Regions from separate parts of the Bradyrhizobium ganzhouense genome, predicted to be linked through region 2. Evidence: predicted binding sites of a transcription regulator. Region 2 holds the regulator's gene; each other region holds the start of a gene.
What was found. The regulator LexA, encoded in region 2, represses DNA repair genes until DNA is damaged. The targets are predictions, from matches to a motif close to TGTTCNNNNTGTGTTCNG.

Region 1 (3,534 bases), 3.7 Mb from region 2:
ATTTCTGATCGCCAAATAAGAAAATACCGGACTACAGCCTCCCGGCCGCTCGCGGCCGGGACTTTTTTTGCGTCAGGTTTCCCGGGGCAGGTCCGCTACGAAAGGATCACAAGATTGACCGCCTTCGGCCCCTTCCCCTTCTTGTCCGGTTCGACTTCGAATGTGATACGCTGTCCTTCAGCAAGGTCCTTCAGTCCCGCCCGCTCGACAGCGGTGATGTGAACGAAGACATCGCGGCCGCCGTCGTCCGGCTTGATAAAGCCGTAGCCGCGCTCGCCGTTGAAGAACTTAACCGTTCCCGTATTGGCCATCGGGAAACTCCCCCTCATTGCTCCTCCGTCGCAACGCAGACGCGCGCTGCGACATGACCGGGCATCACGAAGCCCGGGAGAGCTGGCCATCCTTGGGCAGACCCTTCGGTCCGACTGGATCTTTCTTAGGCCTTCACTCCGCCGCAACCATTCGCGGAAGCGGAACGTAAAGCCAGTCACGCAAATAGCATAATACGGTTCTTTGCAGATTGACTACCGCTACTGCATATTTTTCCCAAGAATGGCGGCGCTTTAGGGGTAAGGCTTTGGTGTTTCCAATCGGAATCTGGCAGCGCCACCCTGGCCGAGCGGCATCTCCAACTCGGGCAGTATCGTCTTCAACTCGCCCTGCAGCGTATAGGGCGGATTGACGATTAGCAGTCCGGCCGAGGTGAGGGCCGCGCCGTCGACCTGTGGTGCGACGCTGAATTCGAGTCGCAAACATTTTCCCGGAGTCTTTGCTGCCGCTGCGGTCCGCGCCACCAGTTGCGCGAGTGTGTCGGTGGCGCGCCGGCTCTTGGCGGGATACCAGATTACATAGATACCGGTCGGCCATTTCGCGAAGGCGGTGGAGAAGGCCTCGCCCAGTCTTTCGAATTCGTCCTTCGCCTCGAATGGCGGGTCGATCAGCACGAGTCCGCGCCGCTCCTTCGGCGGCACGAACGCCGGAAGCGCCATCCAGCCGTCGAGATCGACTACGCGCGCCTGTTCGTCGTGCCGCAGCACGTCGATCAGCGCCTTGCGCGCCTTCGGTTCGAGTTCGCACGCCACGAGCCGGTCCTGCGGCCGCATCAGGCCGCGCGCGATCAAGGGCGAGCCCGGATAAGCCTTGAGCTCGCCCTTCGGATTGAAGGCGCGAACGATGTCCATGTACGGCTTGGTCAGCGCGACCGTCTCGTTCGAAAGGCGCGCCTGCATCAGCCGCGCGATCCCCGTCAGCCACTCGCCGCTGCGGCGCGCCTCGTCGCTGTCGAGATCATAGAGGCCGGCACCCGCATGGGTGTCGATGACGCGGAAGGCGGCCGGCTTGTCCTGCAAATAGGTCAGGATGCGCGCCAGCACGATGTGCTTGATGACATCGGCGAAGTTGCCGGCGTGAAAGGCGTGGCGGTAGTTCATGCAAGAGCACTACGCCACGTGACGGCCTGAGCAAAGAGGCACGAGGGCCTGAACTAGCCACCTCTGATCGGCGGCATCGTCACCTGGTCGCGCCGGCAGGCGCGACGTTCCATTTCCTCGCAGGCGCGGAACTGCAAATCCTTGCTGAGGCAGATGCGGACCTCGGAGAGCCGGGTGCGGTTGCAAGTGACCGAGACGGCTGCGTTGCTCAGCCCCGGATTGGCCTTGATGAAGGCTTCTTCCACCTCGCCCGGCGCCACGGTCTTGGCCTGCGACAGGTCGAGATATTCGGCCGGAATCTTGATCGCGGCACGGGCCTTGCGGATCGTCTCGAAATAGTTGCGGTCCGTCAGCCCGGAGCAGGTGCCGTGCTTGTCCCACTCGTTGAAGATCAGCCCCGGCGCCGGCATCAAATCGAGCATCGAGGAGACGATGTTGCGATTCAGCCGCGGCGACGGCCGCTGGCAGTATTCAGGGAAGCCGTTCTCATATTGCGGCCACAGCCCGTGCACCACGAAGGAATAGGGGCGTCCCTCGCACTGGATGTTCGAGCGCCCGCCGCCGCGGCCGCGCTCGGCCGCCTCTTCGCAGAAGGACGGCGACCAGGACAGCGACAGCACATAAAAATCGAATTCGCCGGGCGCGTTCTGCCGTTTGTCCTGCGCCTTCGCGCCGCCGGCCAGCGAGATCAGCCCGGCCGCAACGGTCAGGGAGATCAGAAGGCGGGAGAACGAAAGCAATCTAAAATGAAACATGGCGACGCCCCTCAACCAGACTGTGCAATCAGCCTAGCAGGCAACAAGAACATTTCAAGAACAAATTTCGGCCGACCGTCGATCGGCCGCTTGATCGGTCCGAATCAGGACCTTCGACTTACTGCTTTGCGGCGCGGCAGGCCGGATTGTAGGCCCAGTTGCGGTCGAGCCCGACCACGCACCATTCCACGCCCTGACCGTAGCCGGCAAAGCCGCCATCCTCGACGATCGAGAAGTGCACCTTGCGCACCTTGCCGTCATTGAGCATGGCCTCGCCGGTGCAGTAGCGGCGCGGAATATTGTCGGACGCCCAGGGCCGGAACGCGGTCTCATGGACGGCCGCGAAGCCCTCGATTCTCAACGGCGAATTCCAGAACGAGCCTTCCTTCTCCGAGAACTGGCTCGCGATCATCGGCAGTGCCTTCTCGCAATCGGCGACATTGCCGTCATAACGCGGTCCGCTCAGCCAGAAATTCAACTCCAGCGGATTGGCAGCCCTGGCCTCGCTGAGCGACAGCGCTCCGAACAGGAGGCCAAGAACGGCGGCAAAACGAAGCGGTTTCAGGGAGGTCGAGGCGCGCATGTGCAATCCAGACTGCATGATCTGCGAAGGTCGGACGGTGCCGCGAAGGGCGGGGGAGGTCAAGTGCAGCGCGGCAACACTTGGCCAGGAGTTGATCACAACGGTGCAGTCAGCCGGCCTTCCGTTCTTTCCACCGCCGCGCCGGCACCGTAAACTGCCTCCAATCAATCGGAGTGACGGGAATGCGAATCATTGCGGCCGCGGGCCTTCTTGCCAGCCTGGTTGTCTCGGGGATCATGGCGAGCCAGTCGGCGCGTGCCGACATCCTTCCGGTGCCGCCCTTCAAGGGCAACGACACCGGCGGCATCATCGCCTATTCGATGGCGACCCAGACCGATGCGCGCCAGGCCGCGGTCGATCACTGCGCGCGCTACGGCAAGGTGGTGAAATTCCTCGCGGTGCAGGCCTATGAGGGCGGCTACATCTCCTTTGCCTGCCGCTGGGTGCCCTACGGCGCGGCCGATCGTCCGATCCGCACGCTCTACTGAGGCGTTTCGGAACGCCAGCCACGACATCTCAGCCGGGAGTTTCTCCGATGACGCGCAAGCTTGCTTTGCTCGGATCAGTCGTTTGCCTCGCGTTGTCGGCAGGTAGCGCCTTCGCCGACGACCTGCCACTGCGCAAGGCCGGTCTCTGGGAATTGAAGATGGTCCGGTCCGGCTCGGCCATGCCGGAAATGACCATGCAGCATTGCACCGACGAGACTGTCGACAAGGAGATGAATAACAACATCTCGCCGATGGCCAAGCAGGTCTGCTCCAAGCAG
Region 2 (3,534 bases):
TGCGATTCAGGCGGTGAAGGCGAGGGGCGCAAACCGCCCCTGGTCGCCGGCGGCGGCCGGCGATGGAGATTTCGAACAGACCCTCATACCGCGGTCGGCAGCTCCGCGCGTCCGTGACGCAACACCGTCGGAGGCCGATCTTCAGGCGGAGGACTAAGATCGACAGCTTAGCCGATCGGCAGACGCGCAGGCGTCGAGCGGCTGTCGGCAATGATCTGCGGCTTTTGCTCGCGCTCGCCGAGCGGCTGGGTCACGGGCAGTTGCAGCACGGTTGCGCGCTGGCCTTCGACGAGCTGCGTCACCAGCACGTATTTGCCGTCGGGGAATTCGATCGCGTCGTGATGGCGGTCGGGAACGTGCGGATCGACCTTGCCGAACTTGCCGACGCGCGAGTTGACGGTGCGTGTCCAGATCCAGCGATTGTCGTAGCGGACGTTGTCGGCGAAGGCGAGCTCCGTTCCCGGCAGCAGGCAGACGGCGACGGACATATCGGCTTCGGAGGCGAAGCCGCGCGTCGAGGTGCCGCGGAATGTTGTCGTGACGATTGTCTCGCCGACTTCTGCGGGGCGCGTCGCGACAGCGTGCAGGCTGTAGTCACACATTGGGTGCTCCTCATTCAGGATAGAGCACCCGCGCCTCTTCTGAGGCGCAGGCCTCTATCAGAGTGGAAGCCTGTGATCATATGCTTTTTTGTGGGCAAATCTGCGGCTCGCCTCCGCAGAGCGCGATCACATTATCTTTTTCAGATGCGCAAGGAACAAAGGCTGCCCCCGTGCATTCGGTGAACGCTTTGGCTCAGCGGCCGGCAGGTGCCGACCAGCCCGAATATGGCCAGGCCGGTTGCGACGGCTGCTCGACGGCGTTGCGGGCATTGCGGAATTGCTCGCCGGTTGCCTGCGGTGCCTTGCGGGCATGGTGCTGCGGCTGTGCGGCGAAAGCTTGCGACGCGGATGCTACGATCAACGCCATCGCAACTGTGCTCAGAACGATCTTGCGCATGGTTGTCTCCTCGGTCTGTCAAAGGCCTGCGAAGCGATGCGCGCTTCGTTGCGGCGTGCCGAGGATGTAGCGCTGGAGAGGTGGCCGGATAATCTGTGCAAAACCAGAAAGACTATCCAGCCGGAGCGGACAATCGTCCGCTCCAATCGTTGATGGCGGTCGTCGACCGCGACGCGCTCAGTACTTCCGGTACAGCCCGATCAGCTTGCCCTGGATTTTGACCCGGTTGGGCGGCAGGATGCGGACTTCATAGGCCGCGTTCGCCGGCTCGAGCGCAATCGAGGCGCCGCGACGGCGGAAGCGCTTGAGTGTCGCTTCCTCGTCGTCGATCAGGGCGACCACGATGTCGCCGGTATCGGCGCTCTCGTTGCGCTGGATCAGCGCCATGTCGCCGTCGAGAATGCCGGCTTCGACCATGGAGTCGCCTCGCACTTCGAGCGCGTAATGCTCGCCTGAGCCGAGCATGTCGGGCGGGACGCTGATGGTGTGGCTACGGGTCTGCAGAGCCTCTATCGGCGTACCGGCCGCGATCCGGCCCATCACGGGCACCGCGACGGGACGCTCGCCCTCGTCGGCGGGCAGGCTCGACGTCGTGCGGACCTTGCCGAGATTGCCTTCGATGACGCTCGGCGTAAAGCCGCGGCGGCTGCCGGCGGCGGCCTGGAGCTCAGGCAGCTTGATCACCTCGATGGCGCGGGCGCGGTTGGGCAGGCGGCGGATGAAGCCGCGCTCCTCGAGCGCGGTGATCAGGCGGTGGATGCCTGATTTCGAGCGCAGATCGAGCGCGTCCTTCATCTCGTCGAAGGAGGGCGGCACGCCGCTTTCCTTCAGGCGCTCGCTGATGAACCGCAGGAGCTCGTATTGTTTGCGCGTTAACATCTCGACCAAAATCCCCCGGTTGACGTCGTTCGATTCCGAGACGCTGAATTCAGCAATAAGCCGCTGCACGCTCGAAACAAATCATGAACGGACACTATATGTTCGATACATGTTCCGCAACTGCTTAATTTAGCGTGAACGCGACAAAGTTCGCAGAACGGTTGCGAACGATGCGCTCAAGCGGGCAGTCGCAGCACCTCGCAAGCAGCGCCGGCGTCGGCCTTCGGAGCGAATGGTGCGCGCACGAGAAGTGCCTGTGCCGCAGCGAGATTTGCAAGCAGCGAGGAGTCCTGGTGATTGACGGGAAGGGCGATCAGCGTGCCGTCATCACGCACATCGAGGCGCGCACGCAGATAATCCTCGCGCTGGTCATTGGCGCCGACGTCGCGGCCGAGCACGGCGCGTTCGCGGCGGTGATGAACCATCGAACGGCCCGACAACGCGCGAATCAGCGGCACCATGAACAGGAAGCCGCAAACGTAGGATGACACGGGATTGCCGGGCAGGCCGATCACGCGCATCGCTCCGAGCTGCCCGTTCATCATCGGCTTGCCCGGTCGCATCGCGATCTTCCAGAACGCCATCGAGGTGCCTTCGTCCTTCAGCGCCTGCTGCACCAGATCGTGGTCGCCGACCGAGGCACCGCCGGTCGTGACCAGGATGTCGGCGCCGGATTCGCGCGCGCGGCGGATGCCGGCGGTGGTGGCGGCAAGCGTGTCGGCGGCAACGCCGAGGTCGATGGTGTCAGCACCCTCGCTGCGGGCGAGCGCATGCAGGGCGTAGCCGTTGGAATAGACGATCTGGCCATGGCCGGGCGTGGTGCCCGGCATCACAAGCTCGTCGCCGGTCGCGAGAATCGCGACCTTTGGACGGCGGCGGACGGCCAACTGCGGATGGTTCATGCCGGCGGCGAGCGCGAGATCGCGCTCGGTGAGCCGGGCGCCCTTGCGCAGGAGCACGTCCCCTTCAGAGAAGTCGATGCCGGCCGGGCGGATGTGCCGCCCGGTGACGGCGGCCTCCGTGATCGTGATGCGCTTGCCATCGGCGACGGTGTCCTCCTGGATCACGACCGCATCCGCGCCATCAGGAACGACGCCACCGGTGAAGATCCGTACGGCTTCGCCGGCGCCAACAGTTCCTGCGAACGGCCGGCCGGCAGCGACTTCGCCAATGACGTTGAGCTGCGCGTCAATCTTGGCCGCATCGGCCGCGCGGACGGCATAGCCATCCATCGCCGACATCGCCTGCGGCGGCTGCGTCCGCCGCGCCGCGACGTCGCGTGCGAGCACACGGTGAAAAGCCGAGTCGAGCGCGACCGATTCCTCGGGCAGCGGCTCCGCACCGGCGAGCACGGCAGCAAGCGCATCGGAAACCGGCATCAGGGCCACGGTGAAAACTCCAGCTACGCCCGTTCGGGCAAATCAGCGGCGAGAGTTCTAGCCGAGTGCAGGCGCAGAGGCAAAAACGGTGGTCGCACAGGTTGCTTTAACCTGCGTCATCCGCGCAGCGATGGAGTGGGAGCATCAAGTCCGCCGGGGATGATCCGGAAGGCGAGATAGACCAGCACGAGGATGACGAGAGTCACGGCCAGTGTCGGTCAGGTCCCCGGCTACCTGTCTGAACTGACATCGGGCGCTCGAGGGCCCTGATCCCTGT
Region 3 (3,534 bases), 110 kb from region 2:
TTCGGCGAGTTGGGGACGCGATATGAAGACTTGGGCCGTGGCTGCGATCAGCCTGTTCGCACTCGGTGCACTTGCACCGGCCGTTGCCGCGGATCTCCCGCTCTATTCCAAGGCGCAGGTGGCGCCTGTCCCCGCCCTCGAATGGACCGGCGTCTATGGCGGCATCAATGGCGGCGGCGGCCTCGGCCATGCCTGCTGGAGCGTAGTTGGCGTCAGCGGTGTTGCGATCGATCCGGCCGTCGGCGAAGGCTGCCACAATGCCAGCGGGGGCACGGTCGGTGCCCAGCTCGGCTATCGCTGGCAGAAGGCACACTGGGTTCTCGGCGTGGAAGGCCAGGGCAACTGGGCCGACTTCAAGGGCAACAATGTCAGCCTGGTGCTGGCGCCGCTGAACAACCGCACGAAGATCGACAGCTTTGGTCTGTTCACCGGCCAGCTCGGCTACACCGTGAACGGCCTGCTGTTCTACGGCAAGGCGGGTGCTGCCGTCGCGCACGACAAATACGACGAGTTCATTCCGGGTGTCGGCGTCGTGTCCAATACGCTCAGCCAGACCCGCTGGGGCTACAGCGCGGGCTTCGGCGTGGAATACGCCTTTGCAGAAAACTGGTCGGTCGGCGGTGAGTACGACCATCTGTTCCTCGGTCATCACGGCGGCGATCTCGCCAGCGCCATTCTCGTTCCGCCGGGACGCACCGAGCGGATCGGCCAGGACGTCGATATCGGGCTGATCCGCGTCAACTATCGCTGGGGCGGCCCGGTCGTCGCCAAATACTGAGCGAGCTCGCGAATTCAGCGCCATCAAAGGCCGGCCTCACGCCGGCCTTTTTGCTGTTCCGCTTGTCCCAATGCCGAGCCCTGCTGCCAAGTCCCGCCAGCGCGCCAACAATCCGTTGACGATTCGCAAGTCCCTCTGGAAATCCGTCTCCGTTCTTCCTACGTTCGCCAACAACCCCATCGGCGCCGATCCCGGTTCCGGGCGAAGCGCGCCTTTTCGTCGGCGCGATCGCGTACCTTTGGGATTCCTTGAGGGCAACTCGGATGGATGAAGTGATCAAGGCGAAGCGCCAACAGCAGAACGCGGGCTCGAGCCTGCGCGCAATTACGATCCGTGGCGCGCGCGAGCACAACCTCAAGAACATCGACGTCGAGATTCCCCGCGACAAGCTTGTGGTGTTCACCGGCCTCTCAGGCTCCGGCAAATCCTCGCTCGCCTTCGACACCATCTACGCGGAAGGCCAGCGCCGCTACGTCGAGTCGCTCTCGGCCTATGCCCGCCAGTTCCTGGAGATGATGCAGAAGCCTGACGTCGACCAGATCGACGGCCTGTCGCCGGCAATCTCGATCGAGCAGAAGACGACCTCGAAGAACCCGCGCTCGACCGTCGGCACGGTGACCGAGATCTACGACTATATGCGCCTCTTGTGGGCGCGCGTCGGCGTGCCCTATTCACCCGCCACCGGACTTCCGATCGAAAGCCAGACCGTCTCGCAGATGGTCGACCGCGTGCTGGCGCTGCCCGAAGGCACCCGCCTCTATCTGCTCGCGCCCGTCGTGCGCGGCCGCAAGGGCGAGTACCGCAAAGAGCTCGCCGAATGGCTCAAGAAGGGCTTTCAACGCGTCAAGATCGACGGCACCTTCTATGAGCTTGCGGAAGCGCCGACGCTCGACAAGAAATTCCCGCACGACATCGACGTCGTGGTCGACCGCATCGTGGTGCGCGCCGACATCGGCCAGCGCCTCGCCGAAAGTTTTGAGACCGCGCTGAAGCTCGCCGAGGGCCTCGCCGTGGTCGAGTATGCCGACGCACCGGCTGCTGCTGCGCCTGCCGAAGAGAAAAAGAAGACCGCAAAAATCCACGACAAGAGCGGACCCGAGCGGATTCTGTTCTCGGAAAAGTTCGCCTGCCCCGTCTCCGGTTTCACCATTCCCGAGATCGAGCCGCGCCTGTTCTCGTTCAACAACCCCTACGGCGCGTGCCCGGCCTGCGGCGGCCTCGGCGTCGAGCAGCATGTCGACGAGGACCTCGTCATTCCCGACAAGGAGCTCGCGATCGGTAAGGGCGCGATCGCGCCCTGGGCCAAATCGTCGTCGCCCTACTACACGCAGACGCTGACTGCGCTCGGCAAGCACTACAAGTTCACGCTGACCACCAAGTGGAAGGATCTGCCGAAGAAGACGCAGAACGCGATCCTCCATGGCTCCGGCGAGGACGAGATCAAGTTCTCCTACGAGGACGGCGTCCGCTCCTACGACACCAAGAAGCCGTTCGAAGGCGTCATCACCAACATCAACCGACGCTACCGCGAAACGGAAAGCGAGTGGGCGCGCGAGGAGCTCGCAAAATATTTCCACGACGTGCCCTGCGGCGCCTGCAACGGTTTCCGGCTCAAGCCCGAGGCGCTCTGCGTCAAGATCGGCAGCAAGCACATCGGCGAGATCTCGGAGCTGTCGGTCAAGAATGCCGGCGCGTGGTTCGAGACCGTGCCGGAGGCGCTGAACGCGCAGCAGAACGAGATCGCCGGGCGCATCCTCAAGGAGATCCGCGAGCGCCTCACCTTCCTGCTCGACGTCGGCCTCAACTATCTCACCCTCTCCCGCTCCTCCGGCACGCTGTCCGGCGGCGAGAGCCAGCGCATCCGCCTGGCCTCGCAGATCGGCTCGGGCCTGACGGGCGTGCTCTACGTGCTGGACGAGCCGTCGATCGGCCTGCACCAGCGCGACAACGCCCGCCTGCTCGACACCCTCAAGCGGCTGCGCGACCTCGGCAACACCGTGATCGTGGTCGAGCATGACGAGGACGCCATTCTGCTCGCCGACCACGTGCTCGACATCGGTCCGGGCGCCGGCATGCATGGCGGCAACATCATCGCCGAAGGCACGCCTGCCGAGATCATGCGCAACCCGAAATCGCTGACCGGCAAATATCTCACCGGCGAGCTCGAGGTCGAGGTGCCGGAACGGCGTCCGCCGAACCATCGCCGCACCATCAAGGTGGTGAACGCGCGCGGTAATAACCTCAAGAACGTCACGGCCGAGATTCCGCTCGGCCTGTTCACCGCCGTCACCGGCGTCTCCGGCGGCGGCAAGTCGACGCTTCTCATCGATACACTCTACAAGTCGATCGCGCGCAAGCTCAATGGCGCCAGCGAGGGCGCCGCGCCGCATGACCGCATCGAGGGCCTCGAGCATATCGACAAGATCATCGACATCGACCAGTCGCCGATCGGCCGCACGCCGCGCTCGAACCCCGCGACCTATACCGGCGCCTTCACGCCGATCCGCGAATGGTTTGCCGGCCTGCCCGAAGCGAAAGCGCGCGGCTACGAGCCCGGCCGCTTCTCCTTCAACGTCAAGGGCGGCCGCTGCGAGGCGTGCCAGGGCGACGGCGTCATCAAGATCGAGATGCACTTCCTGCCGGACGTCTACGTCACCTGCGACGTCTGCAAGGGCAAGCGCTACAACCGCGAGACGCTAGAGGTCTTGTTCAAGGGCAAGAGCATCGCCGACGTGCTCGACATGACCGTCGAGGAA
Region 4 (3,534 bases), 120 kb from region 2:
GAGAATGACGCCGCCGGTCGGAAAATCCGGTCCCGGCACGATGTTGATGAGCTCGTCGATGGTGAGCGCGGGGTTGTCGATCAACGCGACGCAGGCATCGATCACCTCGCCGAGATTATGCGGCGGGATGTTGGTCGCCATGCCGACGGCGATGCCGCCCGCGCCGTTGACGAGAAGGTTCGGGAACTTGGCCGGAAGAACCGACGGCTCGGTCTCGTTGTTGTCGTAGTTCGGCTGGAAGTCGACCGTGTCCTTGTCGATATCGGCCAGCAGAGCCAGCGCCGCCTTGGTCAGGCGTGCCTCGGTATAACGATAGGCGGCCGGGGGATCGCCGTCGACCGAGCCGAAATTGCCCTGGCCGTCGATCAGCGGCACGCGCATCGAGAAGTCCTGCGCCATGCGGACCATGGCGTCATAGATCGACTGGTCGCCGTGCGGGTGATACTTACCGATGACGTCGCCGACCACGCGGGCGGATTTGACGTACTTCTTGTCGGGCGTGTGCCCCTGCTCGTTCATCGAGTACAGGATGCGGCGATGCACCGGCTTCAGACCGTCGCGGGCATCGGGCAACGCGCGCGCCACGATCACGCTCATGGCGTAGTCGAGATACGACTTCTTCATCTCCTCGAAGATGGAGACGGGGCGAATATCGGAGCGCTCCGGCTCGTCGCCGGGCTTCTTGTTGTCGTCGTCAGCCAATGGGGAATCCGGTGAAATTCTATCTGGGAATCATATAGCGCATCGAGGCCCTGATAACCACCCTTGCGAGCCCTTGGGAAGCGGTTTTTCCGTTTGTTTTTCCAGAGACTTACGCGCTTCTCGCCACCGTTGTCGGCGGCGCCGGAACGAGCCGCCCGGAACCGCCAATTATGCCCCGAAAAACACCTGATGCATGATGCGCCCCGGCACCAGCGTGAACAGCCCCGCCACGACCAGCGCGCCGGTGAACAAGAAGATCATGGTCCATCGATGAGCGACGACGCGATGCGTGCGGGCCCGCCACACTGCGAGCGGCAGCATCGCCAGCGTGAAGATCGACAGCAGGTGGATCGGGCTGAACGGCCCGACCAGGCGGATCTGGTGGATCCAGAACGACGACGCGGCCACCACGGCCATCAGCGCCACCCAGATCCAGCCAACCGTCCGATGGGGCAGCGTGCCCTTGGGCGCTGCGAACTGGACGATGCCAAGCACGAAGGCCGCCATCGCCGCGAAGGCGTGCAGCGGGATCGCTGGGGCGGCATCAAGCAGAGGCGCAAGGCTCATCTGACATGGCTCATGTGACCCGTCCTCTGGTCGGGACCGGCCATGTGAATGGCATTAACATAAAGTTAATACCATTCACATCACAGCCCGTCAAAGGCTTGAGGCAGCACATGAGGCCAGCCCGGAAAACCCGAGCTTAGCCCGTCAATTGGTAAGGAATCCTGCCGCTTTACACGAGCGCGGCACAAGCCCGGAACAAAGTCCTGCCGCGCCTCAGAACGGGATATCGTCGTCCATGTCGTTGTTGCGGCCACCACCAGCGCCGCCGGCGGCCACGGCACGGCGCGGTGCGCTGCTGACGGGACCGGAGGAGCCGAAATCGCCGCCCGGCTCATCGCCGAAGCTGCCGCCTGCCCCGCCACCACCGCGGCCGTCGAGCATCGTCAGGGTCGAGTTGAAGCCCTGCAGCACGACCTCGGTGGAGTACTTCTCCACACCGCTCTGGTCGGTCCATTTACGAGTCTGGAGCGCGCCCTCGATGTAAACCTTGGCGCCCTTCTTCAAGTACTGCTCGGCGACCTTGCAGAGCCCTTCATTGAAGATCACGACGCGATGCCACTCGGTCTTTTCCTTGCGCTCGCCGCTGTTCTTGTCGCGCCAGGTCTCAGAGGTAGCGATGCTCAGATTCGCGATCGGCCGCCCGTCCTGGGTGCGGCGGATTTCCGGATCCTTGCCGAGATTTCCGACCAGAATGACTTTGTTGACGCTTCCCGCCATCGCCGCTCTCCACTCCAAATGCCACTGAATTTCGAAAGGCGCGCCCGCGCTGCCGCCTGTTGGGCCGACCCTATACGCTTACGAGCACCGATCGGCCCGACGCGCCCTCGGTTATCCCCACATATAGCACTGCCCGATCATTTGTTCCAGATTTGTTCCCGCATCGCGCCGAACCCTTCGGGGATCTTTGAAGCGGCCAACATTGGGGGATCGAAGGCCGGCATCGCGCCGGCTTTTTTTGTCGAGTTTCCGATGGGAATTATAGGTCAGCGATCATTACATTTTGCGTCTGTTGTGACTTTTTGGAGACACAACTTGCGGCTTCACTGGTGTAAGCCGACGCCAGTTGGACCAAGGCGTCCGATGTCCTTCCGACCCACGGAAGGCAACAACAGAAACTGGGACTGGGATTAGTTGAATATGAAGAAGATCTTGTTGGCTTCGGCCTGTCTGCTCGCCCTCACTGGCGCCGCTTCGGCTGCCGATCTGGCGGCTCGCCCCTACACCAAGGCTCCGGTGGCCGTGGCTTCCGTCTACAACTGGACCGGCTTCTACCTCGGTATCGTCGGTGGCGGCGCCTGGGAAGACGCTTCGACCGCCCCGAAGATGAAGGGTGGCTTCGTCGGTGGCACCGCCGGCTACAACTGGCAGACCGGCAACGTCGTGTACGGCCTCGAAGCTGACGCCGCCTGGGCTGACGTCAGCGCTTCCGTGACCGGCGCGACCGTGGTCCCCGGCTTTGGCGTCGTCAGCACCACGCTGAGCGGCAAGACCGATGCGATGGGCACCGTGCGCGGCCGTCTCGGTTATGCCGTCAACAACGTCCTGTTCTACGGCACCGCCGGCTACGCCTGGATCGACAACAAGCTCACCGTCAGCGCGCTCGGCGCGAGCGTCTCCGACAGCAAGTTCCACTCCGGCTGGACCGTCGGCGCGGGCGTCGAGGCGTTCTTCGCTCCGCAGTGGTCGGTCAAGGGCGAGTACCTCTATCGCAGCCTCGGCGGCGAGACCTACTTCACGGGCGCTCTTCCCACCGGCACGCTCAACTTCCACACCGTGCAGGTCGGCGTGAACTATCACTTCAACGGCCCGATCGTCGCCAAGTACTGATCTGACGTAGTGAGCCTCGGCTCCAACGCCATCACGTTACGTAAGGCCGGCCTTGTGCCGGCCTTTTTGTTTTCGCGGCCCGGTGCGCCGAACCGTCATGTCGATGGACGCACTTTCCCGCGTGTTGTGGCTCCTCGGACACACAACCTCTGGATTAATTGAGGTAGAGATAAGCGAACGGACCTTTGGGTCCGAAGCCCTTCCCGCACACCGAAGGGCCAAGCAGAAACTGGGGATTAGTTTGAAAATGAAGAAGATTTTGTTCGCTTCTGCCAGCTTGCTCGCACTGAGCGCATTCGCCCCCGCGATGGCTGCCGATCTGGCGGCTCGCCCCTACACCAAGGCTCCGGTGGCTATCGCTTCGATCTACAACTGGAGCGGCTTCTACATCGGCGCCAACGCCGGTGGCGGCTCGAGCCACAATTGCTGGGATACGAC

Region 1: a site for LexA is predicted at 2,231-2,248, ahead of ACLFLU_RS06735 (ribonuclease T2 family protein). Genes of this name have one in related genera too.
Region 3: a site for LexA is predicted at 929-946, ahead of uvrA (excinuclease ABC subunit UvrA). Genes of this name have one in related genera too.
Region 4: a site for LexA is predicted at 2,129-2,146, ahead of ACLFLU_RS23125 (single-stranded DNA-binding protein). Genes of this name have one in related genera too.

Annotation. Positions count from the first base shown of each region.
Region 1 is NZ_CP181318.1:1,431,972-1,435,505, forward strand. It holds gene ACLFLU_RS06720 (outer membrane protein) at 1-8, shown strand, start outside; gene ACLFLU_RS06725 (cold-shock protein) at 96-311, opposite strand; gene ACLFLU_RS06730 (23S rRNA (adenine(2030)-N(6))-methyltransferase RlmJ) at 564-1,430, opposite strand; gene ACLFLU_RS06735 (ribonuclease T2 family protein) at 1,484-2,185, opposite strand; gene ACLFLU_RS06740 (hypothetical protein) at 2,304-2,768, opposite strand; gene ACLFLU_RS06745 (hypothetical protein) at 2,951-3,256, shown strand; gene ACLFLU_RS06750 (DUF3617 domain-containing protein) at 3,304-3,534, shown strand, end outside.
Region 2 is NZ_CP181318.1:5,166,465-5,169,998, reverse strand. It holds gene ACLFLU_RS23705 (ComEC/Rec2 family competence protein) at 1-157, shown strand, start outside; gene ACLFLU_RS23700 (hypothetical protein) at 168-602, opposite strand; gene ACLFLU_RS23695 (hypothetical protein) at 796-999, opposite strand; gene lexA (transcriptional repressor LexA) at 1,177-1,878, opposite strand; gene glp (gephyrin-like molybdotransferase Glp) at 2,055-3,266, opposite strand.
Region 3 is NZ_CP181318.1:5,052,661-5,056,194, forward strand. It holds gene ACLFLU_RS23140 (outer membrane protein) at 23-778, shown strand; gene uvrA (excinuclease ABC subunit UvrA) at 1,042-3,534, shown strand, end outside.
Region 4 is NZ_CP181318.1:5,048,434-5,051,967, forward strand. It holds gene gyrA (DNA gyrase subunit A) at 1-702, opposite strand, end outside; gene ACLFLU_RS23120 (DUF2306 domain-containing protein) at 871-1,269, opposite strand; gene ACLFLU_RS23125 (single-stranded DNA-binding protein) at 1,483-1,986, opposite strand; gene ACLFLU_RS23130 (outer membrane protein) at 2,407-3,096, shown strand; gene ACLFLU_RS23135 (outer membrane protein) at 3,344-3,534, shown strand, end outside.